4 regions of the Paenibacillus sp. 11B genome follow, and region 1 is predicted to be linked to each of the others. Evidence: riboswitches for the same ligand, from Rfam matches in the RefSeq annotation. Region 1 holds a riboswitch; each other region holds the start of a gene.
What was found. Region 1 has a riboswitch for cyclic di-AMP ahead of Q0V21_RS32145 (resuscitation-promoting factor). Riboswitches for the same ligand answer to the same signal wherever they lie in the genome.
Positions count from the first base shown of each region.

Region 1 (2,205 bases):
TAAAAGAATTGCCTGAGACGGTAATTACTTTGCTGCCCGAGGCAGCGGTTTTCTTCGAGTTCGTGGTTGTTGCTGTTTTGGTTGTAGAAGTCTGCGCCGATACCGTCTGAATCACTGGCTCTTTCACAACAGGTTTTGCTTTGGTGCCAACGGCGATAACTTTATCGACGCGATTCGTTGCGATCGATTTACCCACCATTTTTTTGGAGACCAATTCTCCATCCTGGAACACTTTTTCAATATGCTGTACAAGTGTGCCTTCTTTACCGCTCACAACGACACGATTGTCGCCTTTGTATAAGCTAGGGTCAGCCGTTTTGATCACTTTATAAGCGATCGGCTTTTCCACTTCCACCGTACGCTTGGTTACGCGCACTACCCGAATTTTCATATCCGCTTCAACAGTGGTTCCCAGCGCAGGATACACTTTGTCTTCACTTGCAATCTGAATACCTGATTTTTTAATCGCATCTTTTACCGATGAATCGGTTGTATACAGAGTCTTGGTGTCTCCGTCTGCCGTAATCTTAACTGGAACTGCCCGCTCAATAACGATGCGGTCTCCATCTGTGATCGCCCCGTTCAAGGGCATGGATACCTGATCGTGAGGGCTGACTGTGATTGACTGCTCCTCCAGCATTTCCTGAAGCATTCCTGTACGAGTCTCTACCGCTTGAGCTTTGCCATCAATAACCAGTGAAATTTGTTTCCCGGCCTGACCGTAAACGACTAACAAGATCATGATTGTAAGCGCAATTGAGAAAATCGCGATCAATGCCATTTGACGCAAGTTCTCATGCTTCCACCGCAACGCGAAAGACTTACTGGATGATCGTGACTCATGGGTCTCTTCTGGTTGGAATGTGCCCACTTCTCCGTCCTCCTTCATAGCCTCGCCGTCTAAAGTAATGCATGATGTCTTTGACGCGACTATACCAAATTTTCTACAGAACACAGATCGGACCAACATAATCGGTTCTGCACCATGAATCACTCTTCGCAACATGATGTCATCCTCCTGAATACTTACCGTATGATGACAGTATTTCTTTAATTCAAAAACAAAAAAGCCAAAGAAAGAGTTTAAGAGGAACTCTTTCGTGGCTTCCGAATGATTCTGAATATCGGAAATTCATGCACGAGGTTGCCTCTCTTTTTCCGCTTGCGAGGTTAGCTGTCGGGTTCGGGCGAAAGAGAGCCGCCCTATCTCCGGTCACCCGCTCATGGCGGACGCCCTTGAATTCACCCCGAGACCCAAAGAAGAAATCAAATACGGCTTCGCAGATTTATACGCTGCTTTTGGGTCAGCGCATGTTGCGCATCGGCTGAAATCACCGATGTTTAAGCCCTATTGGTTCCCCCGCTCTCCGTTAACGGAGACTCAGCGAGACTGATTCATGAAAGTAATGTTGTTTCATCGGAAAGTGTCCCTTTGTTCATCCCCCGAACATCTGTCCAATTTTCCGCACAACAATTCACTGAAAAGATGATATCCTGTTTCTATGCATGTTGTAAAGCGTTGTTCAAGTACGTTTTTCTAAATATTTGGTTAAAATATTGTAATATTCTTGATTTATTTGGATCAAAAAGCAAATTAACTCCGCCTAACTCACTTTTTCACCCGTTTTGCTCGATATTTTAACGAATCCCAAATCGTTCCATGGCATTTCTGGTCGTTATTGCTGCAATTTCCTCTACCGAAATGCCTTTAATTTCCGCAGCTGCTTCTGCAACCAGACGTACATGCGCTGTCTCATTTCGTTTTCCACGATAAGGGTGAGGTGTCAAATAAGGAGCATCGGTTTCGATGAAAAATCGGTCCATAGGAACCTTCTCAAGTACCTCTTTCGGCTGCTTCGCATTTTTGAACGTGATTGGCCCTCCGAAGGAAAGATGGAAGCCCAAATCCAGGCACATTTTTGCCGTTTCCCAGCTGCCAGAGAACGAATGCATGACACCGCCTACTTCTCCAGCCTTTTCTTCACGCAGAATCTTTACAATATCCTCATGCGCATCCCGGTTGTGAATGACAATCGGCATATTCAACTCACGAGCCAGTCCAATCTGTTGTCGTAATACGCGATGTTGAACCTCTTTTGGTGAAGTGTCCCAATAATAGTCTAGACCAATTTCACCAATGGCTACCACTTTTTCATGCTTGCATAAAGATGCAATCCATTCCAGATCACCCTCCTGCATCGTGAT
Region 1 is NZ_JAUKNS010000012.1:51,533-53,737, forward strand. It holds gene Q0V21_RS32145 (resuscitation-promoting factor) at 1-871, opposite strand, end outside; cyclic di-AMP (ydaO/yuaA leader) riboswitch at 1,144-1,397, opposite strand; gene Q0V21_RS32150 (TatD family hydrolase) at 1,639-2,205, opposite strand, start outside.

Region 2 (2,205 bases), on a different contig from region 1:
GCTCTGATTGGCAATGATGCCAATCTTATAGTGTTGCGACAACGTCTGGAGAACAGCGTCGGCTGACGCGAAGGGGCGTTCAAGCTCTTTGCGGAACTTCAGCTTCTCCTGTATCTGTTCCCGGTGCCGCTCATCGCTGATCAGGGTACGAATAGCCAGTTTCATCGGCCATTGCTCGTAATTTCGGTAGGAGGCGGCAAATAGTTCTCGTACTGTCTGCATCTCCACCTGATAACCAAGCGCACAAGCTTCTCGAACGAACTGACCAATAATATCATCCACCGGCTCCCACTCGTCCACAAGCGTATCCCCCACATCAAAGAACAACCATTGTATTCCACGTACATCCGGCACGCCTATTCCTCCTCGTTAGCCACAGGAAATTCATTTCCCCATTTCCCAAACCATAAAAAAGAAGACCCACCATCATGCATGAGTCTCCTCAATATTCCGTATATTTATGATTTCAATTATAACAGGCAGCTGACACTGGATCAATCACAGGAATAGTACCACTAACCATTAAGCAGAAACCCAACTTCCCCATTCAAGGAATATACGATACGGTCTGCTCCCATTCCCCGATAGATCCCTTTGGGGTGGCTTTGTTCTGTAATGACACACAGGGACTTGGATGTCCAGGAGCGGCAGATCTGCAAATATCGGCAGGTCAGGTTTAGGCTATTTTCAAAAATAAAAACATTGCCTACACTGCCTTGCGGCAAAAACCATTTCTGAGCTGCAGCCGTGTTCATGCGAATGACATGCTCCACACCAATTCTCCGGAGCCTGCGCTCTTCCCCTGCACTGTTGGTCAGAACGGCAAACGGCATTTTTTTGTACATCAGCAATTTGATAAATTTACGTCCTGCTTCATTTGGAGCAGTCACTAAGATCATCTCTTTATCCATCATTCGTTCCTCCCTTGGCGTGAAAAGACAACAAAAAAGAAGCGTGGGGGACCAAGGCCTCCCGGACGCTTCTTCAATAATCCATAGCAAAAAGACACTATGAACCAGCGTACGGCTTGTTGCCTCTCCCTTTAACGCTTACGAGGTTAGCTGACGGATTCGGGCGCGAGAGTCGCCCTATTTCCGGCTGTCACCGGAAAATTCACCCCATGGATGCCTACTGTCCTGGACAGTTCATCCTGTTGGTTCCCCCGTTTCCCACCCATGAATGAATGGAAACTCAGCGATTAAAACATCGTTCCATTATGTTCCTTAATCAGAGCGATATTATCGTTTGTTTCGTTTTTCATGTAAAATTTAATTGAAATTGGAATTACGATATGAATCATACACCCGTGCCATATCGGTGTAAAGTCTGCGCAGATCACCGAATCGACGGATTTTTGCCATTTCACATCAATAATAGCGCTTACAACACATCCATTCTCCACCCATCTCTTCAAAGCTCTCTAATTCTCTCTTTAGCGAAATTCAGGTAGCAAAACATTCACAGTTCATACACGAGAGGTCCAAATAGCGTTAAAAAAACAATATTAATTTTGCAATATTTAATTGCAATCAATATAATAAATGATAGAAGAATATGAAATGGAGGCGATTTTCATGTCAGTCTACGACTACAAAGTAAACACCCTTCGCGGTCAGGAAGTTGAGATGTCCAACTATCGTGACAAAGTACTGCTTATCGTGAATACAGCAAGCCAATGCGGCCTTACACCTCAATTCAAAGGTCTGCAAGAACTCCAGGATAAGTTCAAAGATTCCCCATTTGAAGTTCTTGGTTTTCCAAGCAACCAGTTTGCACAGGAAAAAGGCTCTTCTGATGATATTGCCGAGTTCTGCCAGATGAACTATGGTGTCAGCTTCCCCATGTTTGAGAAGATCGATGTGAATGGTTCAAGCGCTCATCCTCTATTCCAGCATCTAACCAAAGAAGCACCTGGCGTACTCGGCTCCAAAGCCATCAAATGGAACTTCACCAAATTCCTTGTGGATCAGAACGGACGTGTTTTGAAACGGTATGCTCCCAAAACAACACCTGATAAAATTGAAGCAGACATCAAAGAATTGCTTAAATAACAATTCAAGGCCATCCGAACCCTGCAGACAGAATGAGCATGCATTCAGGGAAACGGGTGACCTTTTTTTGTCTGGACTCATCTTTACTGTAAAAAAACATAAAAAAGAAGCTCCCCGTATGGGAAGCTTCTTCTTAATCGTTCTTATGATGCGG
Region 2 is NZ_JAUKNS010000003.1:105,259-107,463, forward strand. It holds gene Q0V21_RS15500 (HAD family hydrolase) at 1-354, opposite strand, end outside; gene Q0V21_RS15505 (HAD family hydrolase) at 516-914, opposite strand; cyclic di-AMP (ydaO/yuaA leader) riboswitch at 1,032-1,207, opposite strand; gene Q0V21_RS15510 (glutathione peroxidase) at 1,575-2,051, shown strand; tRNA gene Q0V21_RS15515 (tRNA-Leu) at 2,201-2,205, opposite strand, start outside.
Region 2: it holds a riboswitch for cyclic di-AMP, as region 1 does, so the genes downstream of both, Q0V21_RS15505 (HAD family hydrolase) here and Q0V21_RS32145 (resuscitation-promoting factor) in region 1, are expected to answer to the same signal.

Region 3 (2,205 bases), on a different contig from region 1:
AAGTGATGTTCCCGTCCATCACCTCTTCTTCATTAAAATCACACAGCTTCAAAATATAATATGTGAAACAAATGAGCTAATGATCGTTCAAATTTACGGTCAGAAACCGCATATTACTAAAGATTAATGAAATGGATGGGATGACCATATGAATAAATTGAAAGCATTAGTTATTGATGACGAATGGAACATGAGAAATCTGTTGCGAATTTATTTAACTAAAGAGGGTTTTGATATTACGGAAGCTCATAATGGAACCGAAGGACTGTCCTATCTTCAGAAAAATTCGTATCATGTCATTTTATTAGACGTTATGATGCCGGATATGGATGGATGGCATCTTTGTGAAAAAATCAGATCGTTTACTGAAACACCTATATTGATGCTTACAGCTCGAGGGGATGTGAAGGATAAGGTACATGGGTTAGGTGTCGGTGCTGATGATTATATGGTGAAACCTGTAAATTCTGATGAACTCATTGCTCGCTTGTTTGCGCTTGTTCGACGCTCTTCACAGTCTTTAAGCCTTAAAGAAATCGGTAAAAAAATCATGTATACTGACATGATTATTTATCCAGATCGAAGACAGGTTATGGTACTCGACACAAATCTGGATTTGACCCAAAAAGAACTTGATATATTGCTTATATTGGCCGAGAATCCACAAAGAGTTTTCTCTAGAGATGAAATCATTGAACGTCTCTGGGGAAGTGACTTTTTTGGGGATAACCGAGTCGTAGACACCCATGTGAAAAATATCCGGGAGAAGTTGCAGTTGGCTGGATTGGAACAGAACCCCATTCAAACGGTTTGGGGCATAGGGTATAAGTGGTTGTATAGTGTAGAGGAGCCTTGAACTTATAACTAGAATTCGGCAATACAAAAAGAACATGTGCTAAGAAGCGATCGCTCCCTAACTTCAGCAGGAGACGGTCGTTTCTTTTTTAGAATAAGATATACGAGAATTCCACATTAAATCCACACAATTTAACAATATAATACTCTATAGGTTACAAATATTTAACTATTTTTGCCGAATTTCGTATTGAAAACGGGGGAACCATTTGTTGGGTGAATTATTCTTGTAAGAAAAGAATATAGGGAGCCTTTAACCGAATCCTTAAGCTAACTCCGTAGGCATCTAAGGGAGGAACAAAAGTTTGAAGAAAGTCATTTTATCGGTTCTTGGAGCAGCAGTTTTATTTACCTCCACAGCAACAGGTGCATTTGCTAGTCAGGCAAAGCTAACAGAAGAAATAAAAGAAGTGGTTGGAACGCCATACCTTTATGGTGGGACAACAACATCTGGTTTTGATTGTTCCGGTTTTATCCTGTATGTTTTTAATAAGTTTAAACTAGATTTGCCGCGCACCTCTAGTATGCAAGCAGCAAAGGGATCGTTTGTAGAGAAAGAAGAATTACGCCCAGGGGATCTCGTTTTCTTCAATACGAATGGTCGCAGCATTTCACATGCGGGAATTTATGTAGGTAACAATCAATTTGCACATTCATCAAGCAGTAAGGGTGTTCGAATTAGTAGCTTATCTGAAAGTTATTATAAAACCAAATATGTAACAGCTCGTAGAGTGGTTAGCGAGCAGAACTATCTTAAAATGGTTAACGATAGTCATTAAAATGGACAAGCCCGTGGGTAATTCACGGGTTTGTCCATTTTGTTTAGCAACTTGCCTCGAACAGATAGAACCATTCTCCAGTGAACTAAACTAATAAATAAGTAAATAACTTATCTAAACTGTGATTTATGATATGGACGGTAATCTTTCACAGATTCCACATACATAAAAGCTAAACTAATCTTATATTGATTAGAGGAGAATAGCCCTATGTGTGGATTTGTAAGTTTATATAACAAATATCGTATGCCAGTAGATGCAAACATTCTGCAACATATGACCGACTCCATAGCTCATCGTGGCCCAGATGATGAAGGGATATATATCCATGATCATATCGGTCTGGGTTTTAGGAGACTAAGTATACTGGATATTGAGCACGGGGCACAGCCCATGACCAATGAGAACAAAGATATTTGGTTGGTATTCAATGGAGAGATTTATAATTATAAAGAGTTGAGGGATTGGTTGAGTCAGAAGGGGTATACATTTTATACAGATTCCGATACCGAAGTATTACTGAGGCTTTATGAGGACGTTGGAATTAAATGTGTCAACTATTTACGAGGCA
Region 3 is NZ_JAUKNS010000010.1:63,242-65,446, forward strand. It holds gene Q0V21_RS30625 (sensor histidine kinase) at 1-59, shown strand, start outside; gene Q0V21_RS30630 (response regulator transcription factor) at 149-856, shown strand; cyclic di-AMP (ydaO/yuaA leader) riboswitch at 1,022-1,155, shown strand; gene Q0V21_RS30635 (C40 family peptidase) at 1,161-1,634, shown strand; gene asnB (asparagine synthase (glutamine-hydrolyzing)) at 1,845-2,205, shown strand, end outside.
Region 3: it holds a riboswitch for cyclic di-AMP, as region 1 does, so the genes downstream of both, Q0V21_RS30635 (C40 family peptidase) here and Q0V21_RS32145 (resuscitation-promoting factor) in region 1, are expected to answer to the same signal.

Region 4 (2,205 bases), on a different contig from region 1:
GGAGGTCCATCGCTATTTATGGATTCTAGGGGCTATGCTGCTGCTGCGGATGCTAATTAGCCCACTCATTCAGGCAGGGCTGCTCTACTCACTCCAGCATTTTAATCATTCGGAAGAGCGCGTTCCATTCATTCGCGGCATCAAAAATTTGTGGAAACCGATGCTGTTACTTCACACGATTCGAACCGTATTGCTGCTGCTGCCGGCTTATTGGCTTGCACCGAAGCTCTATTCCATCTTTATGGATGGCTTTCATTCCCTCCAACTGCTCTTGCCGGGTATTCCCTATGTTGCTGGTTGGATTGTATACGGGTGGGTAATACATCATGCCCTTCTCTACATGCAGTTTGGGGTCTCGGCTCCTGACGGGGAAGGCGGAGCCCGTGGTACGTTCCAGGCCTTATGGATTGCTCTGCGCCAAATCATCACTCTGATCGGTATTGCGACCCTGCTGGGCGGTCTTCATCTGCTGGTCTTTGTTGCCTTTACCTCAGCTTCATGGTTAGTAACAGGCTTAACCGGCCTTATACTACAACAAACGTACCCACTTGCCCGGTGCTTGCTGAGTCTGTGGAAAATATGCGCCCATTTCCGGTTATGGCAGTCCAACTCGGTCAAGGAATAAATTGAACGATCAAAATTGTTACTATCTCTATGTAAAGTTAAGTTCATCAAATGCCGTTAAACAAGCAAACCTCGACCTTTCCCCGTCAAAGGTCGAGGTTTTTTTTGCTAATTTTGTTGCTAAACGTTGCCAAAGTGATATACCTCTGTTACAATAATCGCAGTGAGTTTTTAGTAACAACTTTGTAATCTTTACCTTCATATTTGTAACTACTTAAAATTTAATCGTCATTTCTTGATTTCGCAGGTGCACAACTAGCATAGCCAAATTCCTAGCACCTGGGAAGCGGGGGAACCAGTTATGGGTGAATTGATCTTGCAACAGAGGGATCATAGGGGACCTTCAACCGAATCCTTAAGCTAACCTCGCAGGCATTGGAAGGGGTATATCTTTTGTTTAAGAAGAAATTAACCGCAGCTGTACTTAGCCTCACATTCGCATTATCGCTTGGAGCAGGCAGCGCATTCGCAGATTCAAAAATGGACCAAGTCATTGATTCAGCAATGGGAACTACATACAAAAGCGGAGGAACAACGCTTAACGGCTTTGACTGCTCTGGGTTTACAAGTTATGTATTCGACAAGCTGGGCATTGATCTGGCGCGCCAATCAAGTTCACAATTCGACATGGGCGATTCAGTATCCCGTATGGAAATGAGACCAGGTGATCTGGTATTCTTCAATACAACGGGCAAAGGGGTCTCGCACGTAGGAATCTTTGTAGGAGATGGAAAGTTTGCACACTCCTCTTCTTCCAAAGGAGTTACAATCAGCGCATTAAGTGAAAGCTATTGGGCTAACCGCTATGTTGGCGCTAAACGCATTATGAGCACGGACGCATATGAGACATTGGCCATCGACTAGGGACAAGCGGAGCAACGTCATGCTGTAACAATAACACTACTGTAACGAAGCATAATAGAACCGTCTGGTACATTCTCCGCAGGAATGTATCCGGCGGTTTTTTTGTGCTTCGTTTCATCAAAAGTATTTTGGGATAAGCTATCTAACCTAACTTTACTTTTTTCAGGGCTATTTTGCATTGCTTCGTCCGTGCTCTTATAATGTTTTTACCCATCCCACTATAATATAAACGAAATTACCGGAACTTTTGTTTCACGTATCTACATAAAAGTGTACAAAAAGAATATGTACATAATTCTCAGTTATACCAGTGAACCCATATACCTCTGGAATGCCGATTATGATATGTTCATTATGGAGAGGTGTAGCATATATGTTAAATCAACCAATCAAACCTATGCTGCTGTATCCGTTGCAGCCTAATCAAATAAAAAGATGGAAGTATAATAGTTTGAAATGGGATGGCTTTAGAATACTGATCCACTATGAGAATGGTAAAGTTCGTGCATTTTCAAGGCACGGTTACGGAAATTACATCAAGGTTTCCGGAATTGTTAGATATAAAGCTTCCCGTAAAATCAGCGATCCTGGATGGAGAGTGCATAGCATTTGATTTAACCCAGCCCAAGGATCAGCCACCGAAATACTGGTGGGATGATGCTATGGTAAGATTTAATACTAAAACTGAGTCAGGGGTTAAAAGAATTGTGACCACTA
Region 4 is NZ_JAUKNS010000006.1:312,559-314,763, forward strand. It holds gene Q0V21_RS25610 (hypothetical protein) at 1-625, shown strand, start outside; cyclic di-AMP (ydaO/yuaA leader) riboswitch at 877-1,014, shown strand; gene Q0V21_RS25615 (C40 family peptidase) at 1,018-1,488, shown strand; gene Q0V21_RS25620 (ATP-dependent DNA ligase) at 1,862-2,101, shown strand.
Region 4: it holds a riboswitch for cyclic di-AMP, as region 1 does, so the genes downstream of both, Q0V21_RS25615 (C40 family peptidase) here and Q0V21_RS32145 (resuscitation-promoting factor) in region 1, are expected to answer to the same signal.